Regions from separate parts of the Pseudomonas kitaguniensis genome, predicted to be linked through region 1. Evidence: predicted binding sites of a transcription regulator. Region 1 holds the regulator's gene; the other holds the start of a gene.
The links. The regulator sigma-54, encoded in region 1, starts transcription at its own class of promoters, with help from an activator protein. The targets are predictions, from matches to a motif close to ANTGGCATNNANNTTGCTNT.

Region 1 (10,303 bases):
CCTCGAACTGCTGGCCAACGCCAGTCGTTTGCTGGCCGACAAAGCCATCGCGAGCTTCAAGGTCAATGAGGCCAAGCTCAAGGAAGCGCTGTCACGCAACCCGATTCTGGTCACGGCACTCAACCCGATCATTGGTTACCAAAAAGCCGCTGAAATCGCCAAGAAGGCCTATCAGCAAGGTCGACCGGTGATTGATGTCGCCCTCGAACACACCGACTTGCCCCGTAGCCAACTGGAAATCCTGCTGGACCCGGAAAAGCTCACGGCTGGCGGCGTGTAATTACCGACTCTGCTTTGGAGGCTCACCATGGAGCACTGGAAACGCACGATCGAACGCGCCAATCGCTGCTTTATGCAGGGCGAGTTGGTCGACGCTCGCGAGGCCTATTTGCAAGCCCTGGCCCTGGCTCAAGTGTTATTCGAACGCTGGGCGGATGCTGACGAAGCAGTGGCGGCTTGCGTCATTTCCCATCACAACCTGGCGGACTTGCACCTGCGCCTTAACCAGCCCGAGGAAAGCGCCGAATACCTTTGCGCCATCCACCAGCGCTTGTTGCAAACGCTGCAGGACACACGCCTCAGCCCGCAATTGCGCGAGGCGGCGCTGCGCCAAAGCAGCAAGACCTACGTCGAACTGTTGAATTTTATCAGCGATCACGGTGAGTACCCGCGTACTCACCGCCTGCTGGGCGGCACCGCTGCGCACGCGGGTGCGGCGACTCGCAACAGTCCTTATTACGGAGCACATTGATATGTCCTACACCTTGCCTGCCTTGCCCTACGCCTACGACGCCCTGGAACCGCATATCGATGCGCAGACCATGGAAATTCACTACACCAAGCATCACCAGACCTACATCAATAACCTCAATGCGGCGGTCGAGGGCACCGAATTTGCCGGCTGGCCGGTCGAGAAGCTGGTGGCCAGCGTTCAGCAATTGCCGCAAACGCTGCGCGCCGCAGTCATCAACCAAGGCGGCGGCCACGCTAACCATTCGCTGTTCTGGGCGGTGATGTCACCCACCGGCGGCGGTAAACCCGAGGGCGTACTGGGCCAGGCGATAGAGGCTCAGTTGGGCGGTTTCGAGCGGTTCAAAGAGGCCTTCACCAAGGCCGCGTTAACCCGTTTCGGCAGCGGCTGGGCTTGGCTCAGCGTCACCCCACAAAAGACCCTGGTAGTAGAAAGCAGTGGTAATCAGGACAGCCCGCTGATGAACGGCAACACGCCGATCCTCGGCCTGGACGTGTGGGAGCATGCCTATTACTTGCTGTACCAGAACCGTCGCCCGGAATACATCAACGCGTTCTACAGCGTTATCAATTGGCCAGAAGTCGCCGCCCGCTATGAAGCCGCCTTGGCCTGACTTTCCCCTCCAACACGACCTAAGGCCGACTATGGGCACTGAAACACTGGCGATCAGCAGCGTGCGAATGTTTCGTTATGCGTTTGGCTCGCTGCTGCTATTGGCAGGTACTGCATTGCTGGTGGCCAACGGGATAGCTTGGCTCGGCTTGGAGCCACGCATACTGCGTGCCTTGCAGGGCGGGTCGATCTGCGCGCTTGGCACGGCGCTCGGCGCGCTGCCGGTATTGGTTATTCGTCGTATGCCGGTGGCGCTGAGCGATACCCTGTTGGGCTTTGGTGCCGGAGTGATGTTGGCGGCGACGGCCTTTTCGCTGATCGTGCCGGGCATTGCCGCCGCTGAAAGCCTCGGCCTGTCGCCTTGGGGCGCGAGTGGTTTGATCAGCCTTGGCATCATGCTAGGGGCATTCGGGCTGTATTTGGTCGACCGCAAAGTGTCCGGCGCCAGCCCGGAGATGCTGGTGGGCGCGCCGGGTAAACCGGTGATTCCCCCGCGCATCTGGCTGTTCGTGTTTGCGATCATTGCCCATAACATCCCGGAAGGCATGGCGGTGGGCGTTTCCGCAGGCGGGGGCATGCCGGATTCCGACAGCTTGGCCATGGGCATAGCCCTGCAGGATGTGCCGGAGGGTTTGGTGATTGCGCTGGTATTGGCGGGGGCAGGCATGTCGCGCGCCAAGGCATTTTTGATCGGTGCCGCGTCAGGCCTGGTCGAGCCGGTGTTTGCCGTGCTGTGCGCTTGGCTGGTGAGCTTGGCCGAAGTATTGCTGCCCTTGGGGCTGGCGTTGGCCGCGGGCGCGATGCTGTTGGTGGTCACCCATGAAGTGATCCCCGAATCGCGGCGTAATGGCCACGAAAAGCTCGCCAGCCTTGGCTTGTGCATCGGGTTTTGCTTGATGATGGTGATGGATACCGCATTGGGCTGAGGCCATTGCGGCCTCGTACCTGCCTCGGTGGGTGAGTTTACTCACCCTCATCAAAGAAGTTATTGATCAGCGCCACCAGTGCGTCCATGGCTTCCTGTTCTTGCTCGCCTTCGGTCTTCAGGTGAATCCTGGTGCCTTTGCCGGCGGCCAACATCATCATCGCCATGATGCTTTTGCCGTCGACCATGGTTTCCGGCGTGCGCCCGGCGCGGATCTGGCAGGGGAATTGCCCGGCAACACCGACGAATTTTGCCGAAGCGCGGGCATGCAGGCCCAGTTTGTTGATGATTTCAATTTCCAGAGCGGGCATCGCGCAGGTGTTCCTTTCAGCTAAGGTCGCGGTGGCGAACCTGGACGTTCTTGAGGGTTTGTTGCAGCACCTGGCCCAACCGTTCGGTCAGGTAGACGGAGCGATGGTGGCCGCCGGTGCAGCCGATGGCAATGGTCACGTAGGCGCGATTACTCGCGGCAAAGCGTGGCAGCCATTTGAGCAGGTAACTTGAGATGTCCTGATACATCTCTTCGACATCCGGTTGCGCGGCCAGGTAATCGGCCACGGGCTTATCCAGCCCGGACTGTTCACGCAGCTCTGGTTTCCAGTAAGGGTTGGGCAGGCAGCGCACATCAAACACCAGGTCGGCATCCACCGGCATGCCGCGCTTGAAGCCAAAAGACTCAACCAGAAATGCCGTACCAGGCTCCGGTTGATTCAACAGCCGCAGCTTGATCGCATCACGCAACTGATAGAGGTTCAGGCCTGTGGTGTTGATCTTGAGGTCGGCGAGGTCAATGATCGGCCCGAGCAGGTTGGTCTCGTCCTCAATGGCTTCGGCCAACGAGCGGTTGGCGCTGCTGAGGGGGTGCCGCCTGCGTGTCTCGGAGAAGCGCTTGAGCAGCGTTTCTTCATCGGCATCCAGGTACAGCACATCGCAATGAATATGCTTGGCGCGCACTTCCTCAAGCAATTGCGGGAAGCGCACCAGATGGCTGGGCAGGTTACGCGCGTCAATCGACACGGCAACCAACGGTTGCGCCAGTTCGGTGTGAATCAGCGCGCGTTCCGCCAGTTCCGGCAGCAGGCCGGCCGGCAAGTTATCGATGCAATAGAAGCCGCTGTCCTCAAGAACGTTGAGGGCGGTACTTTTACCCGAGCCGGAACGGCCGCTGACGATGATCAAGCGCATGATTACTGCCCGTTTTGTTCGTCCAGGACAACCTGATAGAGCGCCTCGTTGCTACTGGCACTGCGCAGTTTGTCGCGTACTTCCTTGCGGTCCAGCATGCTGGCGATCTGCCGGAGCAGCTCCAGGTGTGCATCGGTAGCGGCTTGCGGGACCAGCAGAACGAACAGCAGGTCGACCGGCGCACCGTCGATGGCGTCGAAATCGATGGGTTTTTCCATGTGCAGCAGGGCACTGACAGGCGATTCACAGCCTGGCAGGCGACAGTGCGGGATGGCGATGCCGTTACCAAAACCGGTCGATCCGAGTTTTTCACGGGCAATCAGCGACTCGTAAACAACTTGCTCATCCAGGTCAGGCACTTCGCGGCTGATCAGTTTGGCAATTTCTTCGAGGGCTTTCTTTTTACTGCCGCCCGGCACGTTCACGAGGGAACGGCCGGGGGTCAGGATGGTTTCAAGTCGGATCATGGGGGGAGAGTTAACGACCTGTACCTTGCATCAGGTGCAGATTCTTTTCCTTATGCTTTATGAGTTGGCGGTCCAGCTTGTCGTAGAGCGAGTCAATCGCCGCGTACATGTCGTCATGTTCCGCATTGGCGACGACCTTGGCATTCGGTATGTGCAGGGTGGCCTCGATTTTCTGCTTGAGCTTGTCGACCTCCATGATGACCTGCACGTTGGTGATCTTGTCATAATGCCCCGCAAGCTTGTTCAGCTTGCTCTCGGTGTACTCACGCAGGGGCTTGGTGACTTCCAGCTGGTGTCCACTGATGTTGACTTGCATACAGCTTCTCCTTCGTTGCCAGTGCATAAAGCGACAGGCAGAAATGCCTGCCACTGGAACGCTGTGGCCCGCCCGTCACATCAAACGTTTACGCTCGCTGGAAGGCGCGATCCCAAGGGACTCGCGGTATTTGGCGACGGTTCGACGGGCGACCTGAATGCCTTGTGCCTCCAGTAAACCAGCGATCTTACTGTCACTCAATGGCTTTTTCTGATTTTCCGCGGCAACCAGTTTTTTGATGATCGCGCGGATCGCCGTGGACGAGCATTCACCGCCTTCGGAGGTGCTGACGTGGCTTGAGAAAAAGTATTTCAACTCATAAATACCGCGAGGGGTATGCATGAATTTTTGCGTGGTAACCCGCGAAATCGTTGATTCGTGCATGCCCACCGCTTCGGCGATGTCGTGCAGTACCAAGGGTTTCATCGCCTCGTCGCCATATTCCAGGAAGCCGCGCTGGTGCTCGACGATCTGGGTAGCCACTTTCATCAGGGTTTCGTTGCGGCTTTGCAGGCTCTTGATGAACCAGCGCGCTTCCTGCAACTGGTTGCGCATGAAGGTGTTGTCGGCGCTGGTGTCGGCGCGGCGCACAAAACCAGCATATTGCGGATTGACCCGCAGGCGTGGCACCGATTCCTGGTTCAGCTCCACCAGCCAGCGCTCGTTGTCTTTGCGCACGATCACATCGGGAACCACATATTCAGCTTCACTGGACTCGATCTGTGAGCCCGGGCGCGGGTTGAGGCTCTGTACCAACTCGATGACCTGGCGCAGGTCATCTTCCTTTAGCTTCATGCGGCGCATCAGTTGGCTGTAATCGCGGCTGCCCAGCAGGTCGATGTAGTCGGTTACCAGGCGCTGGGCTTCAGCCAGCCAAGCGGTTTTGGTAGGCAGTTGGCGCAGTTGCAGCAATAAGCACTCGCTGAGCGTGCGCGCGCCGATACCGGCAGGCTCGAACTGTTGGATCCGGTGCAGGACGGCTTCGATTTCATCCAGCTCAATGTCCAGCTCCGGGTCGAAGGCCTCAAGAATTTCCTCAAGGCTTTCGTCCAGGTAGCCCTGATTGTTGATGCAGTCGATCAGCGTCACCGCGATCAGGCGATCGGTATCCGACATCGGTGCCAGGTTCAGTTGCCAGAGCAAGTGGCTCTGCAAGCTTTCGCCAACAGACGTACGGGTGGTGAAGTCCCACTCGTCATCATCGTTGCTCGGCAGGCTGCTGGCGCTGGTCTGGTAAACGTCTTCCCACGCAGTGTCCACGGGGAGTTCGTTGGGAATGCGTTCATTCCATTCGCCGTCCTCAAGGTTATCCACCGTAGGGGCGGTTTCCTGGTAGGAGGGTTCCTGCACATCAGCGTTGGGTTTTTGCTCGATGTTATCGGCCAGCGGGTCTGCATTATCGAAGTCGTCGCCTTCTTCCTGGCGTTCGAGCATCGGATTGGACTCCAGGGCCTCCTGGATTTCCTGTTGCAGGTCCAGGGTCGACAATTGGAGCAGGCGGATGGCCTGTTGCAGCTGCGGTGTCATCGTCAGCTGCTGGCCCATTCTCAGGACTAGCGATGGTTTCATGGCAGGGGCTTAACACCTTATTCGCCGGCGCAATGCGCCATCCACGACAGGGCGCGTGAGCGCCAAACATAAGCAAATTATATGCCTGATATCCAGTGCTTTGCCTAGAGCGCGGTAACAATAAAAAAATCGAGCTTTTTATTGACTCCCGCGCACCCAGGCGCAAGGCCGGACACCGCCGTACTTACAGGCGGAACTCGTGGCCCAGGTAAACTTCCTTGACCAGTTCGTTGGCCAGGATGGTGGCTGAGTCGCCTTCGGCAATCAGCTGGCCATCGTTGACGATATAAGCTGTTTCACAAATATCCAGAGTCTCACGCACGTTGTGGTCGGTGATTAGTACACCGATGCCCTTGGCCTTGAGGTGATGGATGATCTGCTTGATGTCGCCAACCGAGATAGGGTCAACGCCAGCAAACGGCTCGTCCAGCAGGATAAATTTCGGCGCAGTGGCCAGCGCACGGGCGATTTCTACACGGCGACGCTCACCACCCGACAAGCTCATGCCGAGGTTGTCGCGAATATGGTTGATGTGGAACTCCTGCAGCAGGCTTTCCAGTTCCTGGCGGCGGCCGTCACGGTCGAGTTCCTTGCGGGTCTCAAGGATCGCCATGATGTTATCGGCGACCGACAGTTTGCGGAAGATCGACGCTTCCTGGGGCAGATAGCCGATACCTGCGCGCGCACGACCGTGCATCGGCTGGTGGCTTACGTCCAGGTCGTCGATCAATACGCGGCCTTGATCCGCCTGGACCAGCCCCACAATCATGTAGAAGCAAGTAGTCTTGCCGGCACCGTTGGGGCCGAGCAGGCCGACGATCTGGCCGCTGTCGATCGACAGGCTGACATCGCGCACGACCTGGCGGCTTTTATAGGCCTTGGCCAAATGCTGGGCTTTCAGGGTTGCCATTAATTGGCCTTCTTCGCAGCGGGTTTAGGCGCAGGGGCGGCGGCGTCTTTCTGCTTCGGCTGGATAACCATGTCGATACGCGGTTTCGGCGTACCGATTTTCGCGCCGGTCGCACGACCCGCCTGAGCGATCTGCTTCACCGTGTCGTAGGTGATTTTTTCACCGTCGGTGGTGTTGCCATCGCTGCTCACGACACGCGCTTGATCGATCAGAATGATGCGATTTTGCTGGGCGTGATACTGGATGGTCCTGCCGTAGCCCTTCATCGGGGCAGGGTCTGCGGCGGCCTGCTTCTGTTCGAAGTAGGCAAGGTTGCCCACCGACGTTACCACGTCGATCTCGCCCGCCGGGGTACGCGTGAGCGTCACTGTATTGCCAGTGATTTTCATCGAACCTTGGGTGATGATCACGCCGCCGGTGTAGGTGGCCACGCCTTGTTTGTCATCCAGCTGAGCATCGTCAGCCTGAATGTGGATCGGTTGCTCGCTATCGTTCGGCAGAGCCCAGGCGCTCACGCTTCCCAGTGCTGCGCCCAGACTGAGCAAAATAGGGAGAGTTTTAACGAGCCTCATACTGTCCTCTTACGTTCGATAGCAGGTGTATCCTGCTTTCTTTCAAATACGCTTTCATTCCCTTGCCAGTCGATACACCGCCAGCGCCGTCGATTCTAACGTCTTGCTCGGTCTGCGCATATTGCTGTTGTGGGAAAACGGTCATGCGACTGCTGGTAATGATGGTGTCGCGGTTCTGGTCGTCAGTGCGCGCAACGCGTACCGAGTCGATCAGTTCTACCTGCGTACCGTCCGGGTTGACCTCGCCACGCTTGCTGGTGACGTGCCACGGAAATTCGGTGCCACGGTAAAGGTTCAGGTCCGGGTTGGTCAGCAAGGTGACTTCGGAGGCCTTCAAATGCTCGACTTTGTCCGAAGTCATTTCGTACTGCACCTTGCCGTCTGGCAAGAACTGCACGCTGTAGGCGTTGGTCGCGTAATAGTCGATAGCGCCTTCATCCACCTGTGCAACAGGCTTGTCGAGGAAGCGCTCCGGGCTGATATTCCAGTAGCCCACCGCCAGGAACAGCGCGGCGATCACTCCGAATAACAGGAAGTTGCGAATCTTTTTGCTCAGCATAAAACGCTCTATAGGTAGGCGGCGTGGGCCGCTTCAAGACTGCCTTGGGCGCGCAGGATCAACTCGCAGAACTCGCGGGCTGCACCTTCACCGCCTCGTGCGCTGGTAATGCCATGCGCATGTTCACGCACAAAAGCCGCAGCATTCGCGACGGCCATGCCCAGACCCACCCGGCGAATCACCGGCAGGTCGGGCAGGTCGTCACCCAGGTAGGCGACCTGCTCATAGCTTAGGTTGAGTTGGCCAAGAAGCTCGTCCAGAACCACCAGTTTATCCTCGCGGCCCTGATACAGGTGAGGAATCCCGAGGTTTTGTGCGCGGCGTTCTACAACCGGTGTTTTTCGACCACTGATAATCGCTGTTTGCACGCCGGCCGCCATCAACATTTTGATGCCTTGGCCGTCGAGGGTATTAAACGTCTTGAATTCGCTGCCGTCTTCGAGAAAGTACAGGCGGCCATCGGTCAGCACGCCGTCGACGTCGAAAATCGCCAGTTTGATGTTTTTACCGCGTTGCAGCAGGTCGCTGGTCATTTACATCACTCCCGCACGCAGCAAGTCGTGCATGTTCAGGGCGCCGATCGGGCGGTCGTCGCTATTGACCACCACCAGTGCGCCAATCTTGTGGTCTTCCATGATCTTCAGCGCTTCGGCTGCAAGCATCTCGGGGCGGGCGGTCTTGCCGTGTGGCGTCATCACCGCATCAATGGTTGCCGTGTGAATATCAATAGTGCGGTCCAGCGTGCGGCGCAGGTCACCGTCGGTGAACACCCCGGCCAGGCGCCCGTCGGCTTCCAGGATAACGGTCATGCCGAGGCCCTTGCGGGTCATTTCCATCAGCGCGTCCTTGAGCAAGGTGCCACGCTGCACGTGGGGCAATTCGTCACCCGAATGCATGACGTTTTCAACTTTCAGCAGCAGGCGACGGCCCAGGGCGCCGCCAGGGTGCGAAAACGCAAAGTCTTCAGCGGTGAAGCCGCGAGCTTCCAGCAGTGCCACGGCCAAGGCATCGCCCATGACCAGCGCAGCCGTCGTCGAGGAGGTTGGCGCCAGGTTCAGTGGGCAGGCTTCATGCGCTACATGCACGTTCAGGTTCACTTCGGCGGCCTTGGCCAGCGTGGACTCCGGGTTGCCGGTGACGCTGATCATTTTGATGCCCAAGCGTTTGATCAGCGGCAGCAGGGTCACGATTTCGTTGGTAGTGCCGGAGTTCGACAACGCCAGGATGATGTCATCCTTGGTGATCATGCCCATGTCGCCGTGGCTGGCTTCGGCCGGGTGCACAAAAAAAGCCGTGGTGCCGGTGCTTGCCAGTGTGGCGGCGATCTTGTTGCCGACGTGGCCGGATTTACCCATGCCGAGCACGACGACACGGCCTTTGCTGGCCAGAATCATTTCGCAGGCGCGTACGAAATCCGCGTCGATATGGGCCAGTAAACCCTCTACGGCTTCAAGCTCGAGACGGATAGTGCGTTGTGCGGATTGAACAAGCTCGCTGGATTGGCTCATGTCTGAAATCGTATAGCCTGACGAAAAGGCGGCGATTATAGCGGTAATGATCAATTCCCTCACGCAAGTTCGTCAGGCTTTATTCGGCAGGTGCCGAGATTCGTACTCAGCAGCGTTTTTTGCCTGTCCTTAATCTGAACGAGCGCTGTTCCGGCCTTGGGGGCTTCCTGTCAGCGGTGATATAGTTCGCCGCCAGTTCGGTCCGCCAACATCATGTAGCTAAATATTACGCGTTCGTGCAAACGAAAGTCGCAACCGTGGTGTCTGAGTGAAAGGCTGCATCCCAAGGAGATTAGATGAGTGCCGATAACGCCTACGCGGTCGAGCTGAAGGGCCTTACCTTCAAGCGCGGGACGCGCAGCATCTTCAATAACGTCGATATTCGCATTCCCCGCGGCAAGGTCACGGGCATAATGGGGCCTTCCGGTTGCGGTAAGACCACCCTGTTGCGCTTGATGGGCATGCAACTGCGGCCCAGCGCCGGCGAAGTGTGGGTCAACGGTCAGAACCTGCCGAAGCTTTCGCGCAGCGATCTGTTCGATGCGCGCAAGCACATGGGCGTGTTGTTCCAGAGTGGCGCGCTGTTCACCGACCTCGATGTGTTCGAAAACGTAGCGTTCCCACTGCGGGTGCACACCCAGCTGTCGGACGAAATGATTCGTGACATTGTGTTGCTGAAACTGCAGGCCGTGGGTCTTCGCGGTGCCGTCGACTTGATGCCCGATGAATTGTCCGGTGGCATGAAGCGCCGTGTTGCGCTGGCGCGAGCCATTGCCCTCGACCCGCAGATCCTCATGTACGACGAGCCGTTTGTTGGTCAGGACCCAATCGCCATGGGCGTTTTGGTGCGCCTCATCCGCCTGCTCAACGACGCGCTGGGAATCACCAGTATCGTGGTTTCTCACGATTTGGCCGAGACCGCGAGCATC
Region 2 (10,303 bases), on a different contig from region 1:
TCCGGGCTGATAACCGAGAGCGTGCACACTTTATGCACGCGCTCTCTTCGGGAGGTGGGTCGTCTTATTGCAATATGGCTTTTCTGGTGTGCTCCGACAGCAGAATTTTCAGCGCCACGGCACGTTCCACGCCAATTTGCTGAGCGGGGCCGAGTCGCTGCAGGTGAATACCCGAACGAATGAGCATTCGCTCTACACCGACAGTTGTCACGGTGACATAGCTGTCCAGTTGTTGTTCGAAACCAAACGCTATGATGGTTTTTATCGCTTCGGCGGTGATGTCTGAAAAGCTCATCACTCGTTTTTCTTCAGCGTTAATGGCGAATCGGCTGAGCTCCCATATTTTTTCCGAGCAGGGCGCCTCTTCTCCGTTAAGCAACTCGCTGAAGGTGTGCTTGAGCATATAAGGGCCCGAGGTAGGCAAAAGCCGCCAGCAACCCTGTACATCATTATCTTCAAAGGTTTTCTTGATCAGCATATAGATAGGGTCTAAGGCATCGTAACCATCAATGTCCATACCATCGATAGTGTCGATCGCCCAGCCTTTACGTGTCTTGAATACATCGGCACGTAATTTGTACATGGAGATAATAGCTTGCTTGTTAAATTCGTTTTTATAACCCAGTGAATAATGCATTTTTTTCCCCTCACCGAAAATGTGAGAGGAGAATAATTCAAAATATTTCATTGATCAGCTATCAAAAATGATAGTGTCGATCGCAGCGTATTAGCGATATATTGTCTAGTAATGTACTGAGCGGCAGTCGATTAAAGCAGTGGCTTAGATATCAATAATGCCCAAGGAATAAGCTTTCACCACAGCAGCCTTGCGGCTATTAACGCCGAGAATATGGCGAGCCTTATTCAAGTGGAAATTAATATTGGCTTCTGTGCACACGCAAATTCGAGCGATCTCCCAAGAGGTTTTTCCTATGGCGCACCACTTTAAAATTTCTATCGCCTTTTTTGACAGGGGATACAGCTCTGACGTTGTTTTGATGAGCGGGTTCGGTGTGTGCAAGTAAGGCAAATAGCTGCCCAGTGCCAGCTCTTTGATTAACATAAGCTGTGGGAGGGTATCAGAGATATGACGGATCGTTTGGGGAGTGCTCTGGATATTATCCAGGCTCAAGCTGAATGTACCAATTTCTCCGCCAGGACCATGCAAGGGAAGCGTAATGCCGCTGCGAAGTCCGTGAGCACTCGCTTCTTCGAAGAAGTCTTTTTGCTGAACCGTTTGGTAAATGTCTTCGCGCCAGACGATGGGAAATACTTTGGTAAAACTATGCTCTACTACCGGGTCGATGAAAGCGTAACCCGATTCATCATATTTTTTTCTCCACGTCTCATCGTAGTTGGAGTATATGATGGCGGATTCCAAGGGGGCGTTAGCTGTTTTTTTCAGACCGAACAAAAAGTCTGTATAGCCCAGCCTTTGCGTGCAATGGGTTAACTCTTCAAACCATTGCTTTTCAGAATTCGTTTGTAAAATCCCATTAAACTCTTCTAAAGCCAGCAATTTTTATTCCCTCTGAATGTATATCCTGGTCGTCCTAATGCCAGACTTTCATCAACGCTCATCAATGGTGCAGATAAGCGCTTGCTGCTTTTTACGCACCCAAATGGGGCGCGAAGATACGACTGCGAAAAGTGGCTGGGGAATGATAATTATTATTGATTGAGTTTTTTTATTTTTGGCTGCGTCGCAGAAAATAGAGGCTTTAAGGGGGGGATGTCAACCGTTCGTGAAGTCCACCACCTTCTACCGTCAAGGCCTATACATTCCTCATTCGGTCCGGCCCTAAGTTTTCGGTTTGCAGTCTGATTTGTTGTTGTAACATTCAGGATATACACGCGGGGTTTAAAACTTTAAAACAGTTGCCCGTGCCTACTGAATAATATGCTCAGCGCTCAGCAAAACGTTCATTACGATCTGTTTTTAGGGCAATCAATGTATCATTCCGGTTATTTAAGCGGGACGTCGCCTTACGTGTTATAGCGGGCTGGCTCTTTCGAACGCATTGAAAAATCTTTGTTATCGCCTGGCGGGTTGTCGATAGTCCCTTTAGACAGTTGTTTGCGGTGTTGAGGACCCGAGCAGAACCAGGCGGATTGATCAACGCATCTGCGTGCTTACGGGAAGGTTGGCCGTTCGAACCGGCCCTGGGATACCCTCTTTGTGGCGCCCCTGAAGCGCTCTCATAAAAAGCCCCGTACAGATTTCTCTGGCGGGGCTTTTTTGCGCGCGCCCTCAAACACCGGTCGAACCTTGCCCGCGATCCGGGTTCTCAGCAGGTGCGCGATGTATTTATCGCAACCCATGTACCTCGCACGCCGCCATGCAGCGTCTGAGCTAGTAAGCAAAATTTTCCCCCGGAAACAGCCCCTATTGCCTGTCCGTTCCCGGCCACCCCGGACTATCATGCCGATAGCCCTGTCCCTCACTGCAAGGAGCCGCTCGGAACGCCGATGCGCCAAATCTGGAAATCTTTTCGAGCCCTTTATTTCGCCTCCTTGATGATGCTGATCGGCTCCGGCCTGCTCAGTACTTACCTGGCCTTGCGCCTGGCGGCCGACCATGTCGACAGCCTGTGGGTAGGTGCGTTGATGGCGGCCAACTATTTTGGCCTGGTGCTGGGCGGCAAAATCGGGCATCGCCTGATCGCCCGGGTCGGGCATATTCGTGCGTATGCCACCTGCGCCGGGATCGTCGGTGCGGCGGTATTGGGCCATGGCCTGATCAATTGGCTGCCGGCGTGGATCGTGCTGCGGATGATTGTGGGCCTGGGGATGATGTGCCAGTACATGGTCATCGAAAGCTGGCTGAATGAGCAGGCCGATGCCAAGCAGCGTGGCGTGGTGTTCAGCGGCTATATGATCGCGTCGTACCTGGGGTTGGTATTGGGTCAGTTGATCCTGGTGATGCACCCAGAGCTGGGCCTTGAATTGCTGATGCTGGTCGCGCTGTGTTTTGCCCTGTGCCTGGTGCCCGTGGCCATGACGCGGCGCATTCACCCGGCGCCGCTGCACCCGGCGCCGATGGAGCCGCGGTTTTTTATCAAGCGTGTGCCGCAGTCGCTGAGTACCGTGCTGGGTGCGGGGTTGATCGTGGGTTCGTTCTACGGTTTGGCGCCGCTCTATGCGTCTCAGCAAGGCCTGACCACCGAGCAGGTCGGTCTGTTCATGGGTAGCTGTATTTTTGCAGGCTTGCTGGTGCAGTGGCCGTTGGGCTGGTTGTCGGACCGCTATGATCGCGCCTTGCTGATTCGTTGCTTTGCGTTGTGCCTGGCGGTGACGGCGTTGCCGTTGGCCGTGCTGACCAAGGTGCCGCTGGAAGTGTTGTTCGTGGCCGGGTTCTTGTGTTCGCTGGTGCAGTTCTGCCTGTACCCGCTGGCGGTGGCGTTCTCCAACGACCATGTTGAGGGTGATCGCCGGGTGTCGCTGACGGCCATGTTGCTGGTGACGTACGGCGTGGGTGCGAGTATCGGGCCGCTGTTGGCCGGCGTTGCCATGAAGCTGTTTGGCAGCCACATGCTGTATGTGTTTTTCAGCCTGTGCGGGTTGGTGCTGGTGTGGCGTATTCGGCCGAAGGCGGTGACCAACCTGCATCAGGTTGATGATGCGCCGCTGCACCACGTTGCGATGCCCGACAGCATGTCCAGCTCGCCGCTGGTGGTGTGCCTTGACCCGCGCGTGGACGAGGCGATCGTGCAGGAGCAAATGCAGGGTCCAGTCGAACCCGAGCCTGAAGCCGAACCTGAGCCACCGGCCGATGAGCCGCTGTTCGAAGGGCCGCCGGAGCCGCTGGGCCCGGACGAGCATCCGCATGACTTGAGCAGGGCGCGCCCCTGAACGCAAAAACGGGCAGATCCCATCAGGATCCGCCCGTTTTTTTTGCCGCGATTTTAAACGTTAAAAATCGTCGTCTTTGTCGAAACGTCGCGCTTCACGCTGCAACTGGTACACAAACCGCTCTACCTGGCGCTGCACCAAACCACTCATGTTGTGGAAGCGCACGCCGGCGAACGTGATGTTGATACGGTCTTCGAAGTGCAGGTGACGCAGTTCGACAGAGGTGGTCATGCTGCCGAAGGGCAGGGCGGCGATAAACCGGTCGTAGACCTGGCCCAGTTGCAGGCGATCGGAAATGTCGCCTTCAAAGCGCAATTTGCAGCCGGTGGCAGAGATGTCGAGCAGTTTGCCGCTGACCGGTGCCTTGATCTTTTCGCCGCCCATCTCGATGTTGACCAGTTGGGCCAGCTTCAGTGCAGCGCGAAAGGCATTGCGACGCTGATGGTAGACCACTTCATCGGGCAGGCTGCCGGTGTAGACGCGTTGGCCATCTTTTTCTTTGATGGCCAGCTTGCCGTTGCTTTCCCAGGCCACACGCACGCCGTCGTGAAAGCCTTCGATGCGGAACGGTTCGCCATTTTCGAGATGGCGTTCGCCGTCACGCGGGATCATCTCGTCCAGGGTCAGCGTTTTGCTGTCAACGTCCACCAAATAGCTTTGAAAGCGCTGGCTGCGTTCGTGGAACGTGATGATCAGTGGGTCATGGCTTTCTTGCAGCATCCGCAAGGTGCTGGCGATTTCCAGAGGCGTGGTGAGCACCTTGGGTGGCTGCGGGGCATCTTCCGCATTAAGGGCGTTGAACACGGTTCTTCCATCTCCAGACAAAATACGACTACACGCAAGAACCGGCATTTTGCCAGCATGTAGCGCGCTTTGGATAGGGCGCGCTGTAAACCGGTGTCAGGCTTGGCTACGGGTGCTTGGTTTGACCAGCCGCGAGGTGGAACCCTGGGCGTTGTAAAGGGCCGGGGGCTCTCCGCCGTGAAGGATTCGCAACTGGTTGGCGGTCGTGGCTTGCTGCAGCTGGATAGACTGACCGTTGAGCAGGTTGGCTTCCTGGCACTGGGCGAGCAACTGATTGAGTGCGGTGCTTTGCGCCAGCAGCTGGTCGCCGACCGAGGAATGGCTGGCCAGCTGTGCAAGCCCATCGTGATCGGGCGGCAGGCCGAGGCTGACGAGAATCTGGCTGCGCTTTTTGCCATGCTGCTCGAGCAGCACAATCAGCGACTGCTTGTGCGCCAGAATATCTTCCAGCAAGCGCATGTCCCGGCCATGCAGGGCCAGGGACTCTTCTTTCAGCAGCTCGAGCAAATGTTGCGTCGGCGCCAGATCATCAATGATCAGTTGAAGCAAATGTTCGTCGTGGTGCATGGCTGGCCTTGGGTTTTAAGCGTCCAAAAGCCCTGCGCAGGCATTTGCCTAGCGCGTGGCTTCGAAGTTAAGCAGCTTGCTGGCTACACGGTTGCTGTCGACTTTATAGCTGCCATCGGCGATGGCCTGCTTCAACTCGGCCACACGGGCTTTATTGACGACAGGTTGATCGCGCAGCGAGTCAGTGACCTTCTGCAACTGTTGAGCCTCATTGCTCAGGTGAACCGATTCCCCGCTTTGGCTGGCGCTGGCCTGTTCTGCCTTGGCGGCAGGCGCTGGCTGCGACTTGGCTTCTACGCTGTCCTTGGCACCGCTGGTACGCGTATTGCCGGGCAAAGCCGGGGCGTTATTTAAACGACTGAAATCAATGACCATGATAAAAAACCTCTGGGTATTTGGACGCTTGCCATGTTTTCGGCCATACCCGGACAAACTTTAGGCTCGATTGACAATAAACCTGCACGTACGCATCTATGGCGCACAGTGTAGGAAAAGCAGGCGTCCTGCGCCAGTGACTATAACGCTACCTCGACTTGCCCTGGCGCGGTAACTTGCGCCTTGATCACCCGGTTGGAGTTGAGGTTTTTAACCCTGATCTGTTCGCTCATGCCGCCGTTGGACAGCGCTTCCCCCGGCATTTTTACGGTAAGCCCGCCACTGCTGGCGGAAATCACCACCTGGTCGCCCTTACGAATCACTTCGGCCTGTTCCAGGTGGACCAGCGTGATGACTTGATCGGCCACCATTGGTCGGGTCAATCTCTGCCCCACGGCCTGGTCAACCGACGTCAGGTAGCCTTGGTTGATCAGGCTGATATCGCGTTCGCGCAAGCCTATGTCGTCGAAGCCGATGATGCCCAAGCGTTTTAACGGCCGCGTCACCACCACCACGTCGCGGAACAGTTTGACCTGCGCCGGCACAAACACGGTCCACGGCGAGGCGCCCTCGCAGCGCACTTTTACCGTGACCCGACCGATGGGCTGGGCGGGGCTTTCGAGCGAGGCTGTCAATTCTTTGTCGCACAGCGGCATGCGCAAACGCGGGTCCAACTGGTTCACTTGAATCTCATAACGCCCCGGCGTCTGGGTGGTTGCCAGATAATCTTCTACAGTGAACTCAAGAAAGCCTTGAGTGACGCCGATAAGAAGATCAGGCAAGGTGGCGTTATCTGCGCGGGCCGTGATGCCCGAGCCCAAGGCGAGCAACGCCAGCGAGACGCAGAGCAGTCTGCGGAACGTTGGAAGGCGAGGGCGTCGAGAAACTGTCATTTTAAGGTTCATGGCCAACTAAATATCAAAACAACAGCAAAGCTCGTGCCGTTTAGTGGTGGGTACGCGCTTCACTTTAGGTCTAGCCTAAGTTTTAGCGTAGGAGTCATGGCATGGCAGGTGTAATGGATTCAGTAAACCAGCGCACACAGCTGGTGGGGCAGAATCGCCTGGAGTTGTTGCTTTTTCGCCTGGATGGCAAACAGTTATATGGCATCAACGTGTTTAAAGTGCGGGAAGTGCTGCAATGTCCCAAGCTGACGATCATGCCCAAATCCAGCCCCGTGGTGTGTGGCGTGGCGAACATCCGTGGCGCGACCATCCCGATTCTTGACCTGGCCCTGGCCACAAGTTCGGCGGGTTTGCAGGATCGCGAAAACCCGTTCGTGATCATCACGGAGTACAACACCAAGACCCAGGGTTTTCTGGTGCGCTCGGTGGAACGCATCGTCAACATGAACTGGGAAGAGATCCATCCGCCGCCCAAGGGCACCGGGCGTGACCACTACCTCACGGCGGTGACACGGGTGGATAACCAGTTGGTCGAAATTATCGACGTGGAGAAGATCCTCGCCGAAGTCGCGCCCACCTCTGAAACCATCTCGGTAGGCGTGGTGGATGCCGAAACGGCGCACAAGGCGGTATCGCTGCGTGTGCTGACGGTGGATGACTCCTCGGTGGCGCGCAAGCAGGTGACCCGTTGCCTGCAAACCGTTGGCGTCGAAGTGGTGGCGCTTAATGATGGCCGCCAGGCGCTGGATTATTTGCGCAAGCTGGTGGATGAAGGCAAGAAGCCGGAAGATGAGTTCTTGATGATGATCTCTGACATCGAGATGCCGGAAATGGACGGCTACACGCTGACGGCCGAGATACGCAACGATCCACGCATGCAAAAGTTGCACATCATCCTGCATACTTCGTTGTCAGGTGTATTCAATCAGGCGATGGTCAAGAAAGTCGGTGCCGATGACTTCCTGGCCAAATTTCGCCCTGATGACCTGGCATCCCGGGTAGTCGACCGGATCAAGGCAGCAGATCACGGCTAAGGGGAATTCCCCTGGCGGTCACACGATTTAAGAGGCGGTATCATTGTCTACGGGTAATTTGGATTTCGAACAATTCCGGGTCTTCCTGGAAAAAGCCTGTGGCATATTGCTCGGTGAAAACAAGCAGTATCTGGTATCCAGCCGCCTCAACAAACTCATGGAGCAGCAGGGCATCAAGTCCCTGGGCGAGTTGGTGCAGCGCATCCAGAGCCAGCCGCGCAGCGGGCTCAAGGAAATGGTGGTCGATGCCATGACCACCAACGAAACCCTGTGGTTTCGCGATACCTACCCTTTCGAGGTGCTCAAGAGCAAAGTGCTGCCGGAGGCCATCAAGGCCAGCCCGGGCCAGCGTCTGCGTATCTGGTCGGCCGCCTGCTCTTCGGGGCAGGAACCGTACTCGATTTCGATGTCCATCGATGAGTTCGAGCGAACCAACATGGGCCAGTTGAAGGCGGGTGCGCAAATTGTCGCCACTGACTTGTCCGGCACCATGCTGACCAACTGCAAGACCGGCGAGTACGACAGCCTGGCGCTCGGTCGTGGTTTGTCACAGGAGCGCCTTCAGCGTTTCTTCGACCCTAAAGGGGCGGGGCGTTGGGCGGTCAAGGCGCCGATCAAGAGCCGGGTGGAGTTTCGCTCGTTCAACTTGCTCGACAGCTACGCCAGTCTGGGCAAGTTTGACATGGTGTTTTGCCGCAACGTGCTGATCTACTTCTCGGCAGAGGTCAAGAAAGACATCCTGTTGCGTATCCATGGCACGCTCAAGCGCGGTGGTTATTTGTTCCTCGGTGCTTCTGAAGCATTGAACGGGTTGCCGGATCATTACCAGATGGTGCAGTGCAGCCCGGGTATCATTTACCAGGCCAAGTAATAGCACTGAATAAAAACGGGAGGCCCCTTGAAGGCCTCCCGTTTTTTTTGGCGAAACTCTAGCAGCGTGTACTCAGGGCCTTTGTGTCATGCTGATATTGCCCAGCGACAGGCGATGTCGGCCTAGCGGAACGGCATCGTTGAACAGGCCGAGTGTGACGTTGCCGGTCATTGTGGCGACAAACGACCCGCTCCCGGACTGCTGGGTCAGGTTGATGTTCTGAACAGTCGCGCCGATTCGGCTGCCGTTGAGGGTCAGGAAAACCATTGAGCCATCGGCGGGGTCGCCTGCGCTTGCATCAAAGGCGAAATCGTACGTGCGGCCCGCGGTCACCAAAATGGTTCGGGTAATGATGTGGGACTTGGCAAGCTGGCTGTCGGGTACGTCAGCGACTACCCGTCCACCCACAATACGCAACACGCCGCCCGTGTAACTGCCCTGGGCCACCCAGCCCTGGAAAGTACCGTCTTTGAAATCCCACACAACGCCTGGCGTTGGCGGTATGACTATCGGGCGCCGGTTGATGGTCACGGTGGCGTCCGGTGCACTAAGGGAAACCCCGCTACGCCTGATGCTCACCCGCAGCCGCACGCTGTTGCCCTCGTTGGCTTCAACACGTTCTCTGGGTATCTGGGCAATGAGTGAGGGCACGCCTTGGGCAATTGAAAAGCTTTGGTTATGGTCGCCACCCAGAACGTTGCTGATCATGTTGATATTGACAAAGTCCATGGGCAGTAAGGGGAAGCTGCACATGACTTCTGCAGAGTTGCCCGTCAGCAGACTGGTGTTCAGGTTTGGAATGGGCAGTGCCGAGTCTTGTAATGTGAAGCCGAGGGCTGGGACATTCATCGTGGTAAGCCTCTTCCTTGCGAATTAAGGGATGTCCGCCCAATAGGGCATCCGATGCGGCAGGCACCACAACTGTCATAAATACCAGTGCAGACGGACGGTACGACAGCGCGCGGCGTTTTCAGTGACTGCGTCGCCCCGGTTGCCGCCCGGTGTGAAAGCGGCAAGCGTTATTGCCGCTTTAATGGCGCAACGCGGAAAGCGATTGCCGCTTTTCTGGCATTGCCGCCGGCAAACGCCGCGCAACCCCTTGAGTTACGGGCTTTGCTGACATTGGCATGCGCCTTGCTATGATGCTTGTTACGAAAAGCAGGTCAGCCTAAAGGTTTCCGCCATGAGCATCAGCTTCGATAAAGCGCTCGGTATCCACGAACAAGCCTTGGGCTTCCGCGCCCAGCGTGCCGAAGTCCTGGCCAACAACATTGCCAACGCCGACACCCCGAACTACAAGGCTCGGGATTTGGACTTCTCTGCTGTGCTCGCCGCCCAGCAAGACAAGACCAAGAACGGCACCTTCGCCTTGAACATGACCAACAGCCGTCATATCGAAGCGCAAGGCCTGAGCAATGGTGACGAGTCGCTGCTGTATCGCACGCCGATGCAGCCATCGATCGACCAGAACACCGTAGATGCCCAGTTGGAGCAATCGGCCTATGCCGAGAACTCGGTGAACTTCCAGGCCAGCTTTACCCTGCTCAACAGCAAATTCAAAGGGCTGATGTCAGCCCTGCGTGGAGAATAAGCCATGTCCTTAGCCAGTGTTTTTAATATTGCCGGCAGTGGCATGAGCGCGCAGACCACGCGCCTGAACACCGTCGCCAGTAACATCGCCAACGCCGAAACCGTGTCTTCGAGCATTGACCAGACCTACCGCGCACGTCACCCGGTGTTTGCCACCATGTTTCAGGGCGGCCAGAGCGGCGGCAGCGATTCGCTGTTCCAGAGCCAGGACGCCGCAGGCCAGGGCGTGCAAGTACTCGGCGTGGTTGAAGACCAGAGCAATCTGGAAGCGCGCTACGAGCCTAACCACCCCGCTGCGAACGAAA

Region 2: a site for sigma-54 is predicted at 6,525-6,544, ahead of flgA (flagellar basal body P-ring formation chaperone FlgA). Genes of this name have one in related genera too.

The regions. Positions count from the first base shown of each region.
Region 1 is NZ_JBLZPT010000002.1:255,102-265,404, forward strand. Features, by position in the region: gene ACOZK9_RS05055 (class II fumarate hydratase) at 1-280, shown strand, start outside; gene ACOZK9_RS05060 (hypothetical protein) at 308-751, shown strand; gene ACOZK9_RS05065 (superoxide dismutase) at 753-1,364, shown strand; gene ACOZK9_RS05070 (ZIP family metal transporter) at 1,396-2,289, shown strand; gene ACOZK9_RS05075 (HPr family phosphocarrier protein) at 2,327-2,599, opposite strand; gene rapZ (RNase adapter RapZ) at 2,616-3,473, opposite strand; gene ptsN (PTS IIA-like nitrogen regulatory protein PtsN) at 3,476-3,940, opposite strand; gene hpf (ribosome hibernation-promoting factor, HPF/YfiA family) at 3,951-4,256, opposite strand; gene ACOZK9_RS05095 (RNA polymerase factor sigma-54) at 4,332-5,825, opposite strand; gene lptB (LPS export ABC transporter ATP-binding protein) at 6,010-6,735, opposite strand; gene lptA (lipopolysaccharide transport periplasmic protein LptA) at 6,735-7,307, opposite strand; gene lptC (LPS export ABC transporter periplasmic protein LptC) at 7,294-7,866, opposite strand; gene ACOZK9_RS05115 (KdsC family phosphatase) at 7,875-8,399, opposite strand; gene ACOZK9_RS05120 (KpsF/GutQ family sugar-phosphate isomerase) at 8,400-9,374, opposite strand; gene ACOZK9_RS05125 (ATP-binding cassette domain-containing protein) at 9,671-10,303, shown strand, end outside.
Region 2 is NZ_JBLZPT010000003.1:98,632-108,934, forward strand. Features, by position in the region: gene ACOZK9_RS05875 (DUF885 domain-containing protein) at 1-10, shown strand, start outside; gene ACOZK9_RS05880 (acyl-homoserine-lactone synthase) at 65-688, opposite strand; gene ACOZK9_RS05885 (helix-turn-helix transcriptional regulator) at 782-1,519, opposite strand; gene ACOZK9_RS05890 (MFS transporter) at 2,470-3,852, shown strand; gene ACOZK9_RS05895 (flagellar regulator YcgR PilZN domain-containing protein) at 3,913-4,656, opposite strand; gene ACOZK9_RS05900 (flagella synthesis protein FlgN) at 4,753-5,223, opposite strand; gene flgM (flagellar biosynthesis anti-sigma factor FlgM) at 5,272-5,598, opposite strand; gene flgA (flagellar basal body P-ring formation chaperone FlgA) at 5,739-6,503, opposite strand; gene ACOZK9_RS05915 (chemotaxis protein CheV) at 6,605-7,537, shown strand; gene cheR (protein-glutamate O-methyltransferase CheR) at 7,581-8,408, shown strand; gene ACOZK9_RS05925 (carbohydrate binding domain-containing protein) at 8,481-9,257, opposite strand; gene flgB (flagellar basal body rod protein FlgB) at 9,592-9,999, shown strand; gene flgC (flagellar basal body rod protein FlgC) at 10,003-10,303, shown strand, end outside.